Regions from separate parts of the Dactylosporangium sp. CA-139066 genome, predicted to be linked through region 3. Evidence: riboswitches for the same ligand, from Rfam matches in the RefSeq annotation. Region 3 holds a riboswitch; each other region holds the start of a gene.
What was found. A riboswitch is a leader RNA that binds a small molecule or an ion and turns the genes downstream of it on or off. The one in region 3 is predicted to bind S-adenosylmethionine.
Positions count from the first base shown of each region.

Region 1: another riboswitch for S-adenosylmethionine. It lies ahead of ACQEVU_RS14340 (N-acetyltransferase family protein); the one in region 3 lies ahead of ACQEVU_RS54080 (aminotransferase class V-fold PLP-dependent enzyme).
Region 2: another riboswitch for S-adenosylmethionine. It lies ahead of thrC (threonine synthase); the one in region 3 lies ahead of ACQEVU_RS54080 (aminotransferase class V-fold PLP-dependent enzyme).

Region 1 covers NZ_JBNJNH010000001.1:3,138,986-3,142,248, forward strand. The annotation lists gene ACQEVU_RS14335 (discoidin domain-containing protein) at 1-636, shown strand, start outside; gene ACQEVU_RS14340 (N-acetyltransferase family protein) at 691-1,245, opposite strand; SAM riboswitch class IV at 1,265-1,380, opposite strand; gene ACQEVU_RS14345 (alpha/beta fold hydrolase) at 1,426-2,211, opposite strand; gene ACQEVU_RS14350 (hypothetical protein) at 2,412-2,804, shown strand; gene ACQEVU_RS14355 (GNAT family N-acetyltransferase) at 2,805-3,263, opposite strand, start outside.
Region 2 covers NZ_JBNJNH010000002.1:1,904,631-1,907,893, reverse strand. The annotation lists gene thrC (threonine synthase) at 1-1,122, opposite strand, end outside; SAM riboswitch class I at 1,137-1,274, opposite strand; gene ACQEVU_RS53505 (glucosyl-3-phosphoglycerate synthase) at 1,360-2,280, shown strand; gene ACQEVU_RS53500 (hypothetical protein) at 2,324-2,791, opposite strand; gene ACQEVU_RS53495 (ABC transporter permease) at 2,869-3,263, opposite strand, start outside.
Region 3 covers NZ_JBNJNH010000002.1:2,032,015-2,035,277, forward strand. The annotation lists gene ligD (non-homologous end-joining DNA ligase) at 1-117, shown strand, start outside; gene ACQEVU_RS54080 (aminotransferase class V-fold PLP-dependent enzyme) at 498-1,691, opposite strand; SAM riboswitch class IV at 1,706-1,821, opposite strand; gene ACQEVU_RS54085 (PrsW family intramembrane metalloprotease) at 2,193-3,263, shown strand, end outside.

The DNA of each region.
Region 1 (3,263 bases), on a different contig from region 3:
AACATCACCAACGTCAACCTGAACTGGGAGGCCGCCTACGCGAAGGCCTTCCAGATCCAGACGTCCAACGACGGCACCAACTGGACGAGCATCTACAGCACCACGACGGGAACCGGCGGCAACCAGACGCTCAACGTGACCGGCTCCGGACGCTACGTGCGCATGTACGGCACGCAGCGCGCCACCGCCTACGGTTACTCGCTGTACGAGTTCGGTCTCGCCGGTACTCCCGGCGGCGGCACGGGCGGCGGCAACCTGCTCTCCCAGGGCCACCCGACCACGGCCTCGTCGAGCGAGAACGCCGGCACTGCGGCGGGCAACGCCACCGACGGCAACACCGGCACGCGCTGGTCGAGCGGCTTCAGCGACCCGCAGTGGCTGCAGGTCGACCTCGGCGCCACGCACAGCATCAGCAAGGTGAACCTGAACTGGGAGGCCGCCTACGCGAAGGCGTTCCAGATCCAGACGTCCAACGACGGCACCAACTGGACGAACATCTACAGCACCACCACCGGCACGGGCGGCAACCAGACGCTCAACGTGACCGGCTCCGGGCGCTACGTGCGCATGTACGGCACGCAGCGCGCGACGCAGTACGGCTACTCGCTGTGGGAGTTCCAGGTCTACGGCAGCTGACCTCGCCGATCGGGGGCGCCGGGTCCGCTGGGCCCGGCGCCCCCGCCAGTGACGTCAGGCGGTGCGGAGGGTTGCGGCGTCCGGCCAGGCCATCCGGAGCTTGTTCGGGGCGCCGTTGAGCCACGCCGGGTTGCCGGCGGGCGCTGACACCGCCACCGTCTCCACGCACGTCCCGCCGCGGGCGGCGTAGAACGCCTGCGCCGCGGTGTTCTGCTGCAGCACCCAGAGGTACATCGCGTCGCCGGCGGCGCGTTCACCGATCGCCTCGGCGGCCCGGCCCAGCAGCCGCGTGCCGAGGCCCCCGCGGCGCCGGTCGTGCACGACGTGGAGGTTGTCGACGAGGCTGCCCCACCGCGGGTCGTCGTCGAACACGACGTGGACAAAGCCCTCGAGCCGCCCGTCCCGCTCGGCGAGCACCGTCTCGGTGCCGGCGGGGGAGGCGAGCTTCGCCGTCCACACCGCAATGCGGTCGGCTTCGACGTCGCCGTCGAGGAAGGCGTCGGCGTAGGCGCCGCGGTAGTGGCGGCGCCAACTGTCCGCGTGCAGCAGCGCCACCCGCTCGGCGTCCTGCGGCCCCGCCGGACGGAACTCGACCTCGGACACGATCACTCGGCATGCACCCCTCGGGCGTCGCGGCTTGCCCGGCGCCCATCGCGCCGAGCCCGGTCATCACCCGGAGCACCCCGCCCGCGAACGAAGGGTTGCCGACCAGCGAGCCGGGGCTTGACGCTGGTGCTCATGACCGCGGCCCAACGCTAGCACCATCATCGATCGCCCGTTGCGGGCCCCTCAGTCCGGCAGCGACAGAAACTCCTCGACCAGCGACGGCAGCGTCGGGGCGGCCGTCGCGTCGTAGTGGGTGCGGCCGGGCAGGATCGCCAGCCGGTTGGGGCCGCGCTTGGAGCCGTCCCACTCCGCGTCGCGCAGGCCGCCGCCGAGCAGCGCGTAGAACTCGGCGATGTGGGACGGCGGGACGGAGTCGGCGTCGGCGTAGACGAGCATGGTCGGTGCCGTGATCCGCGCGGCCTCGGCCGACCAGTCGTAGTCGCGGCGCAGCATCTCGCCGAGCTTCGTGGCCAGGACCGGCCAGTCCTCCACCCGCGGCGCGACGCGCTCGTAGGCCGCGTAGAGCGGCGAGGCCTTCATTCCTTCCGCCATCTCCGGCCCGATCTGCGCCATCCCGGCGCGCACCTCCGGGAACCAGCCCGTGCGCCGCACCGGCGTCGACATGACGATCAGCCGCCGCACGACGTCGGGGTGCTGGATGGCGACCCGCAGCGCCGTGCCCGCTCCGAGCGAGTAGCCGAACACATCGGCCCGCTCGAGCCCAAGGTGCCGGATCAGCGCCGCGACGTCGTCGCCGAGCGTCTCATACCGCAACGGGCGGTCCGCGTCCGGCGTGTGCCCGTGGCCCTGCAGCTCGACGGCGATGACCCGCCGTCGCCGGGCGAGGGTTTCGAGCAACGGGCCGAACAGCTCAACCGTCCAGAACCCGCCGTGCAGGAGCACCAGCGGCTCGCCGCCGCCATGCTCCTCGTACCACAACGAGACCCCGTTCACCTCCGCGTACGTCATGCACACGACCCTAGTCGCGGGGTACGACAAAAACGACTGAACGGCGGGGCACCCGAAACTGTGGTGGTCATCGATACTTCGTCCATGGCCCCTGCTCGAGCCCGAGCAGCAGCTGCGGCGCGACATCACGGCGCGCGGCGGGGTCCGGACCGCGAAGTGGGTCGTCCACTACGGCGACGGCTGAGCGTACGCTGGCCGCCGTGATCGAGAGGCCCAGCCAGAAGTGGCGGCGCGAGGTGGCGCAGCAGTCGGCGGCCGTGGCCGCGGGAACGTTGCCGGCCGACGAGGCGTACGCCATCACGTTCTTCCCGCCCGACTTCACCGAGGCCGTCGACGCCGCCCTGGTCGCCTACGAGCGGGAGATCGCCGGCCGGCCGCCCGGCGGCGGTGACGGCGCGATCTGGGTCGCCGTCGAGCGGGTGGCCAACGCGCTCAACGACGCCGACGACGGCAGCATCGAGACCACGATCCGCGAGGAGCTCTCGGAGTACATCGACCAGGTCCTGGTCGAGCACGGCATCGACGTCGAGGGGCTCGCCGAGCGCCGCGGCGCCGACCCGGCCGACCTGGCCGGGGAGTGGCGCGACTGGTAGTCAGCCGCGCCGCGCGGACCACTCCGGGCGGAGGAGGCCGAAGACCACGCTGTCGTGGTACCGGCCGTCCGTCTCCAGGGAGAACTCGCGCAGCGTGCCCTCGCGGGTGAAGCCCAGGCGCTCCAGCAGGCGGACCGAGCGGGTGTTGGCGGCGATCGTGTGGGCCTGCACGCGGTGCAGGCGCATCGCCGTGAAGCCGTGGCGCAGGATCGCGGCGGCCGCCTCGGATGCGTAGCCGCGGCCCCAGTGCGCCGCCGCCATGTCGCAGCCCACCTCGGCGCGGCGGTGCTGGCGGTGCCAGCTGTGCAGGCCCATCAGGCCGATCACGGTGCCGTCGAGCTCCAGCGCCCAGTGGCGGCGCAGGTCGGCGGCCGACTCGGCGACGAGGTACTCCACGAACGCCTCCGCCTCGGCGACGGTGCGCAACGGGTCGTCGTTGTACCGCTGGACGTCCGGGTC
Region 2 (3,263 bases), 130 kb from region 3:
CGATTCGACCAGCTTCTTGAGCACCGCGGTGGTGACGCCGCCGGCCGTCTCGGCGAACACGCCGGTGGTGCGGGCCAGCAGCTGGATGCCGGCGCGGATCTCGTCGTCGTCGACGTACTCCATCCAGCCCCCGGTCCGGCGCACCGCCTCCAGCGCGTAGACGCCGGCCGCCGGGTCGCCGATGTTCAGCGACTTCGCGATGCCGGTCGGCCGCACCGGGGTGATCTCGTCGACGCCGTCGTGCAGCGCCTTGGCGATCGGGTTGCAGCCGGCCGACTGGGCGCCGAAGACCTTCCACTCGCTCGGCGGCACGAGCCCGATCTCGACCAGCTCGACGAACGCCTTGTCGATCTTCGTCAGCAGCTCGCCGCTGGCCATCGGGATGACCACCTGGGCCGGGATGCGCCAGCCGAGCTGCTCGGCGACCTCGTAGCCGAGCGTCTTGGAGCCCTCGGCGTAGAACGGCCGGACGTTGACGTTGACGAACGCGGTGTCCTCGAACTCGTCGGTCTCCGTCAGCTCGGAGCAGAGCCGGTTGACCTCGTCGTAGGAGCCCTCGATGGCGACGACCTCGCCGCCGTACACCGCCGTCATGACGACCTTGCCGGGCTCCAGGTCGGCCGGGATGAACACGGTCGACGGGACGCCGGCGCGCGCGGCGTGCGCGGCGACGGAGTTGGCGAGGTTGCCGGTGGAGGCGCAGGAGTACCGCGTGAAGCCCAGCGCCCGCGCGGCGGTCAGCGCGACCGACACGACCCGGTCCTTGAACGAGTGGGTCGGGTTGGCCGAGTCGTCCTTGACGTACAGCGGCGCGGTGAACCCGAGCTCCTTGCCCAGGCCGTCGGCCTTGACCAGCGGGGTGAGGCCCGGGTCGAGGGTGACGCGGGTGGACGGGTCGACGCCGACCGGCAGCAGCGGCGCGTAGCGCCAGATGTTCTGGGGACCCGCCTCGATCTGCTCACGTGTCACCCGGGCCAGCGCCTCGGGGTCGTAGCCGACCTCGAGCGGGCCGAAACACTCGTAACAGGCGTGCTGCGCGGCGAGCGGGAAGGTGGCGCCGCAGCCGCGGCACACGAGGTTGCGGGCGGGCGAGTCGGTGAAGACGCCGAGCGTCGAGGTCATGGCGGGAGGCCTTCCTCTCATCTTTCCGAGCGCGGTTTCGCGCAAGGACGGATTTGGCACCTACCGCGAGCGGGCGGGCCTCAGCATCGAGACGCTCGCAGGGGTTGCCGGGGCTTCATCGGGCCGTATCCCTCTGCCCCTCTGGATGAGGTATTCAGTTGTTCCCCGATTGTAAGGGGCGCCACCCGGGCCCGGGTATGAGCCATCTCACGGGGTGGACGGGGCTAGCGTTCACTCATGCACCCGATCGCGGCGGACTGGTTCGCACGGCGCACGTCCGGCTGGCGGGACTGGCCGGAGGAGGACGTGCTCGCGGCGAAGGGCGATACCCGGGTGAGCGTGGTGCTGCCGGCCCTGGACGAGGAGCCGACCGTCGGGGAGATCGTGACCGGGGTACGGACGCTGGGGCCGCTCGTCGACGAGGTGATCGTGGTCGACTCGGGCTCCGTGGACCGCACCGCCGAGGTGGCGGCGGCGGCCGGGGCGACCGTGCACCACCGCGACGACATCCTGCCGGCGGCCGGGTCTCGGCCGGGCAAGGGCGAGGTGCTGTGGAAGGCGCTCGCGGTGACGAAGGGCGACGTGCTGGTGTACGTCGACGCCGACCTCACAGACTTCCGCCCGCACTTCGTGACCGGGCTGCTCGGCCCGCTCTTCGCCGACCCGGCCACGCTGATGGTCAAGGCGTTCTACGACCGGCCGCTGCTCGACGTCTCCGCGGCCGGCGGCGGGCGGGTCACCGAGCTCGCCGCCCGGCCGCTGCTCAACGCCCACTTCCCGGAGCTCGCCGGGGTGGTCCAGCCACTGGCCGGCGAGTACGCGGCGCGGCGCACGCTGCTGGAGTCGCTGCCGTTCGCGGCCGGCTACGGCGTGGAGACGGGGCTGCTCATCGACACGTTCCGCGGGCACGGGCTGGACGCGGTGGCGCAGGTCGACCTCGGCCAGCGCACCCACGGCCACCAGGACACGGCGGCGCTGGGGCGGATGGCGGCGACGATCGTGCACACGATCCACGCCCGGGTGGCCCCCGAGCGGGCGCTCTGGCCGACGCTGACGCAGTTCGAGCGGCATGACTCCGCGGTGGTACCGCGAGAGACGCCCGTTTCCCACCCCGACCGCCCGCCGATCCGGACGGTCCCCGGCTACGGGGCCGCCTGACGCCCCGCGACGGTGGCGCCGCCGGCCACGACGAGCATCGGCCTCATGACTCGGGCACGAAGCGCCACAGCTGCGCGGTCGCGGTGCCGGCGCCCAGCACCGCGAGGACGAGGGCGCCCCACTCGGCGGTGAGCAGCCACCACGGCGTCTCGATGACGGCCACCGGGTCGTCGCCGGTGAACGAGCCGACGATGACGGCCACGGCGATGAGCAGCATGACGACGAGCAGCAGGACCGCTATGAGGCGCAGCACCCACTGGCCGGTGCGGCCGCCGAGGCGGGCCAGCAGCGTGCTGCCGGCCGCCACCGCGGCCCCGAACCCGCTGGCGATCGCGCCGAGCAGGGTGAAGATGCGGGCGGTCTCCACCTCCGTCGGCCCCTGCGTCAGGTTCGACGTCTGCGCGAAGTGCGTCCACTGCACCAGGTGCGCCTGGTCGTAGTAGAGGCCCGCCGCGAGGGCGGCGAGCCCCACGACCAACACGCACGCGCCACCGAGGGCGGAGATCCGCATGGACGGGCACCCTACCGGCCGGTAGCGGCCCGTCCATGCAGGGGTCCGCAGCCCTCAGCTCACCACGCGCTGCGTCCTCAGCTGACGACGTCCTTGCGCAGGAAGCGCCACCAGGCCAGGGAGAAGAACACGGTGGCGTACATCAGCGCAGCCACACAGCCCTTGACCAGATCGCCGGTCTGCATAGGGCTGGACAGCAGGCCCAGCCAGGCGTCGGCGTAGTGGGTCGGCAGCACGGTGCGCAGGTTTCCCAGCGCGGTGATCTGGTCGAGGATGTTCGACAGGATCTGCAGCAGCACCGCCCCGCCGACGGCGCCCAGCGGCGCGTCGGTCGACACCGACAGCAGGAACGCCAGGGACGCCACGACGAGCAGGGACACGCACAGGTACCCGACGATCTCCAGCAGCCGCACCACGCTCGTGCCGGCCGGGATCTCCCCGCCGATCGGGGCGCTCAGCGGCGCCCAGCCGT
Region 3 (3,263 bases):
GCCCCGCTGTCCTGGCCCGAGGTCGAGGCGGGAGAACTGACCGCCACGGACCTGACCCCGTCCTATGTCCTGGAGCGCATCGAAACGCTGGGCGATCTCCTGCAAGCTGTCGACTAGGTCGCCGCTTTCGCTTTGGTGATCCGATATGTCCGCCACTTCGTGACGGACATATCGGATTTATCGGTTATATCCGGGTCGATGGTTCGCGCGGGGTGCACATCGCGAGGCGGCAGGTGGTGGGCTGTTGCCAGCGGTCGGCCGCGCGCCGGGACCAAAACAGGCCTGGGGCGGTCCCAGTCCAGGCGGCCCTGCGCAGCCCGCGGGGCTCAATCCCGCGGGCGAGCGCCGATCGTGCGCCCGGCTCCCGAGGGCAGTGCAGACCGCGGGGGAGCATCGACCGCGCGATCGCGGGCCGGCGCGCACCCCAAGCACCGCGGAGCGCGGCCGGCGATCCGTGGCCGGCCCGGCGTGCTCAAGGCGGTCGGCCCGGCAGGGCGCTAGCGCAGCGCGGCCAGGAGGCGGTCGACGTGCTCGACAGTGGTACCGATGCCGATGCTCGCGCGGATCGCCTGGGCCGGCGCCCGATCGGCGCCCTTGCGCGCGGCGGCCTCGGCCAGCAGGCGGCGGGTCAGCGGATGCGCGCAGAACAGGCCCGTGCGGACGCCGATGCCGTGGTCGCGGCCCAGCGCGTCGGCGAACGCCGCCGGGTCGCGGTCCAGCACGGCGAACGACACGATGCCGACCCGCTGGGCGTCGGCGGGGAACAGGCGCAGCTCCTCGGTGTGCGCCAGCGCGGCCAGGCCCGCGCGCAGGCGGCGGACCAGCGCCGCCTCGGGCTCCTCGAACGACCGCTCGCGCAGCGTGCGCAGGGCCGTGGCCAGGGCGACCGCGCCCAGCAGGTTGGGGGTGCCGGCCTCGTGGCGGGCGGGGCCGCTCGCCCAGCGCACCGCGGCGTCGTCGGACACGTGGGCGCTCGCGCCGCCGCCGGCCAGGTACGGCTCGGCGGCCTCGAGCCAGTCCGCGCGGCCCGCGAGCACGCCCGCGCCGAACGGGGCGTACAGCTTGTGGCCCGAGAACGCCACGTAGTCGGCGCCCAGGCCGGACAGGGACGCGGCGGCGTGCGGGGCCAGCTGCGCCGCGTCGACGGCGATGCGGGCGCCGAAGCGGTGCGCCACCTCGGCCAGCCGCGCCACCGGCCACACCTCGCCGGTCACGTTGCCGGCGGCCGTGACGCTGACCAGGGTTTGGCCCTTTCCGCGGTACAGCTGACGCTCCAACGCCTCGACGGCCTCCTCCGGCGACCTCGGCGCGGGCAGGCGGACCGCGTCGCGCCAGGGCAGGAGGTTGGCGTGGTGCTCGGCGCCGAACGTGACGACCGTGGTGCCGGGCGGGACGGCCCGCGCGAGCAGGTTGAACGCGTCGGTGGTGTTGCGCGTGAAGATCACGGTGTCGGCCGGGCCGTGGCCGAGGGTGTCCGCGACGGTTTCGCGCGCCAGCTCGTACTCCCGCGTGCACCGCTGCGACAGCGCGCCCGCGCCGCGGTGGACCGAGCCGTAGTACGGCAGCAGGTCGGCCACGACGTCGGCGACGGACCGCAGGCACGGGGCGGTGGCGGCGATGTCGAGGTTGGCGAAGTCGACGGACCGGCCGTCGGGCAGCTTGATCTCGCCGGGGGACAGCACATCGGACATGGGGCAGCACCCTTCGTTCGCGCTTGCCGGGCACACCGCGTGCCGGGCCGGGTCATCACCCGGGGCACCCCGCCGCGAACGCGAGGGTTGCCGGCCAGCAAGCCGGGGCTGTGCGCTGGCACTCATGACCTGACCCGACGGTACCGCGGATAAAGTTGCGGCATGAGCGAACTCCCGCCGACTGGGACGCCGGACTCGCCCTCGTCCGGTCCGCCGAACCCGGGCGACGGCTCGCCGGCTTCCGGCGCCGGCTGGGCCCCTCCGAGCTGGGCTTCTCCGGGCGGCGAGGCTTCGGGTTCGCCCGCGCCGCCGCCCGCCTCGGCGCCTCAGGTAGGCGCATCGCCCCAGATCGGGCCGGCTCCCGCGCCGGCACCGCAGGCCGGGCCGGCGCCGCAGGCCGGGCCACCGCCCCAGGCTGGGCCGGCGCCTCAGGCCGCGCCCAATCCGTGGGGGCCGCCGACGGGCGAGCCGGCGCCGGGGGCGCCGGCGCCGTGGCCGGCCGTGCTGCCGGGGCCCGGGGTGCCCAACATCACCGAGGCGGCCGAGCCGAGCACGGGGCAGCAGGAGTACCCGACGGCGGCGCTCGCCCTCGCCGCCGCGCCGCCGGCCAAGCGCTCCGACCGGCGGCGGCTGTTGATGCTCATCGGCGTCATGAGCTTCATCGCCCTGTGCGGCGTGGCCGTGCTCGCCTTCTTCGGGTTCAGCGGCGGCTGGACGGCGCTGCTCGTCGGCGTCGTGTCGGCCGTCATCCCGGTTCCGGTGCTCGTGACCTGCTTCCTGTGGCTGGATCGCTACGAGCCGGAGCCGGTGAAGTACCTCGTCTTCGTCTTCGGCTGGGGCGCCTGCGTGGCCACCGGCGTCGCGCTGGTGGTCAACACCGTCGGCAGCTACTTCGCCGAGCAGGCCGGCCTCAAGGACAGCCTCGTCGCGGTGCTGCTCGCGCCGCTGATCGAGGAGAGCATGAAGGCCCTCGGCCCGGTGCTGCTGTTCTGGCGCCGCCCGCGCGCGTTCTCCGGCATCATCGACGGCATCGTCTACTGTGGCCTGTCGGCGACCGGCTTCGCCATGGTGGAGAACATCCTGTACCTCGGCTTCAAGGGGTACGGCGAGACCGCCGACAAGACCGGGCCGGTCTCGGGCGCGGCCGCGCTGATCGCCATCTTCATCGTCCGGATCCTCATGACCGGCTTCGCCCACCCGCTGTTCACCTCGATGACCGGCATCGGGCTGGGCGTCGCGTCGCGCTCGTCGACCAAGGCGGTGCGCTTCCTCGCCCCGCTGGCCGGCCTGCTTACGGCGATGATGCTGCACGGCTCCTGGAACTTCATGTCGGTCACCGCGTCGGCCAGCGCCTGGGTGCTGCTGTACGGGTACTTCGCCGTGATGATGCCCATCTTCCTGTGCCAGGTCGGGTTCGCGCTGTGGCTGCGGGCCGGAGAGGGCCGGCTCACCGAGCGGGTGCTGGGCGAGTACGCACGGGCGGGCTGGTTCTCGCCGCCCGAAGTGGCCGCGCTCGGCACCCTGGGCCGAAGGATCTCGGCCCGCCGCTGGGCCAGACGCGTGGCCGGCGAC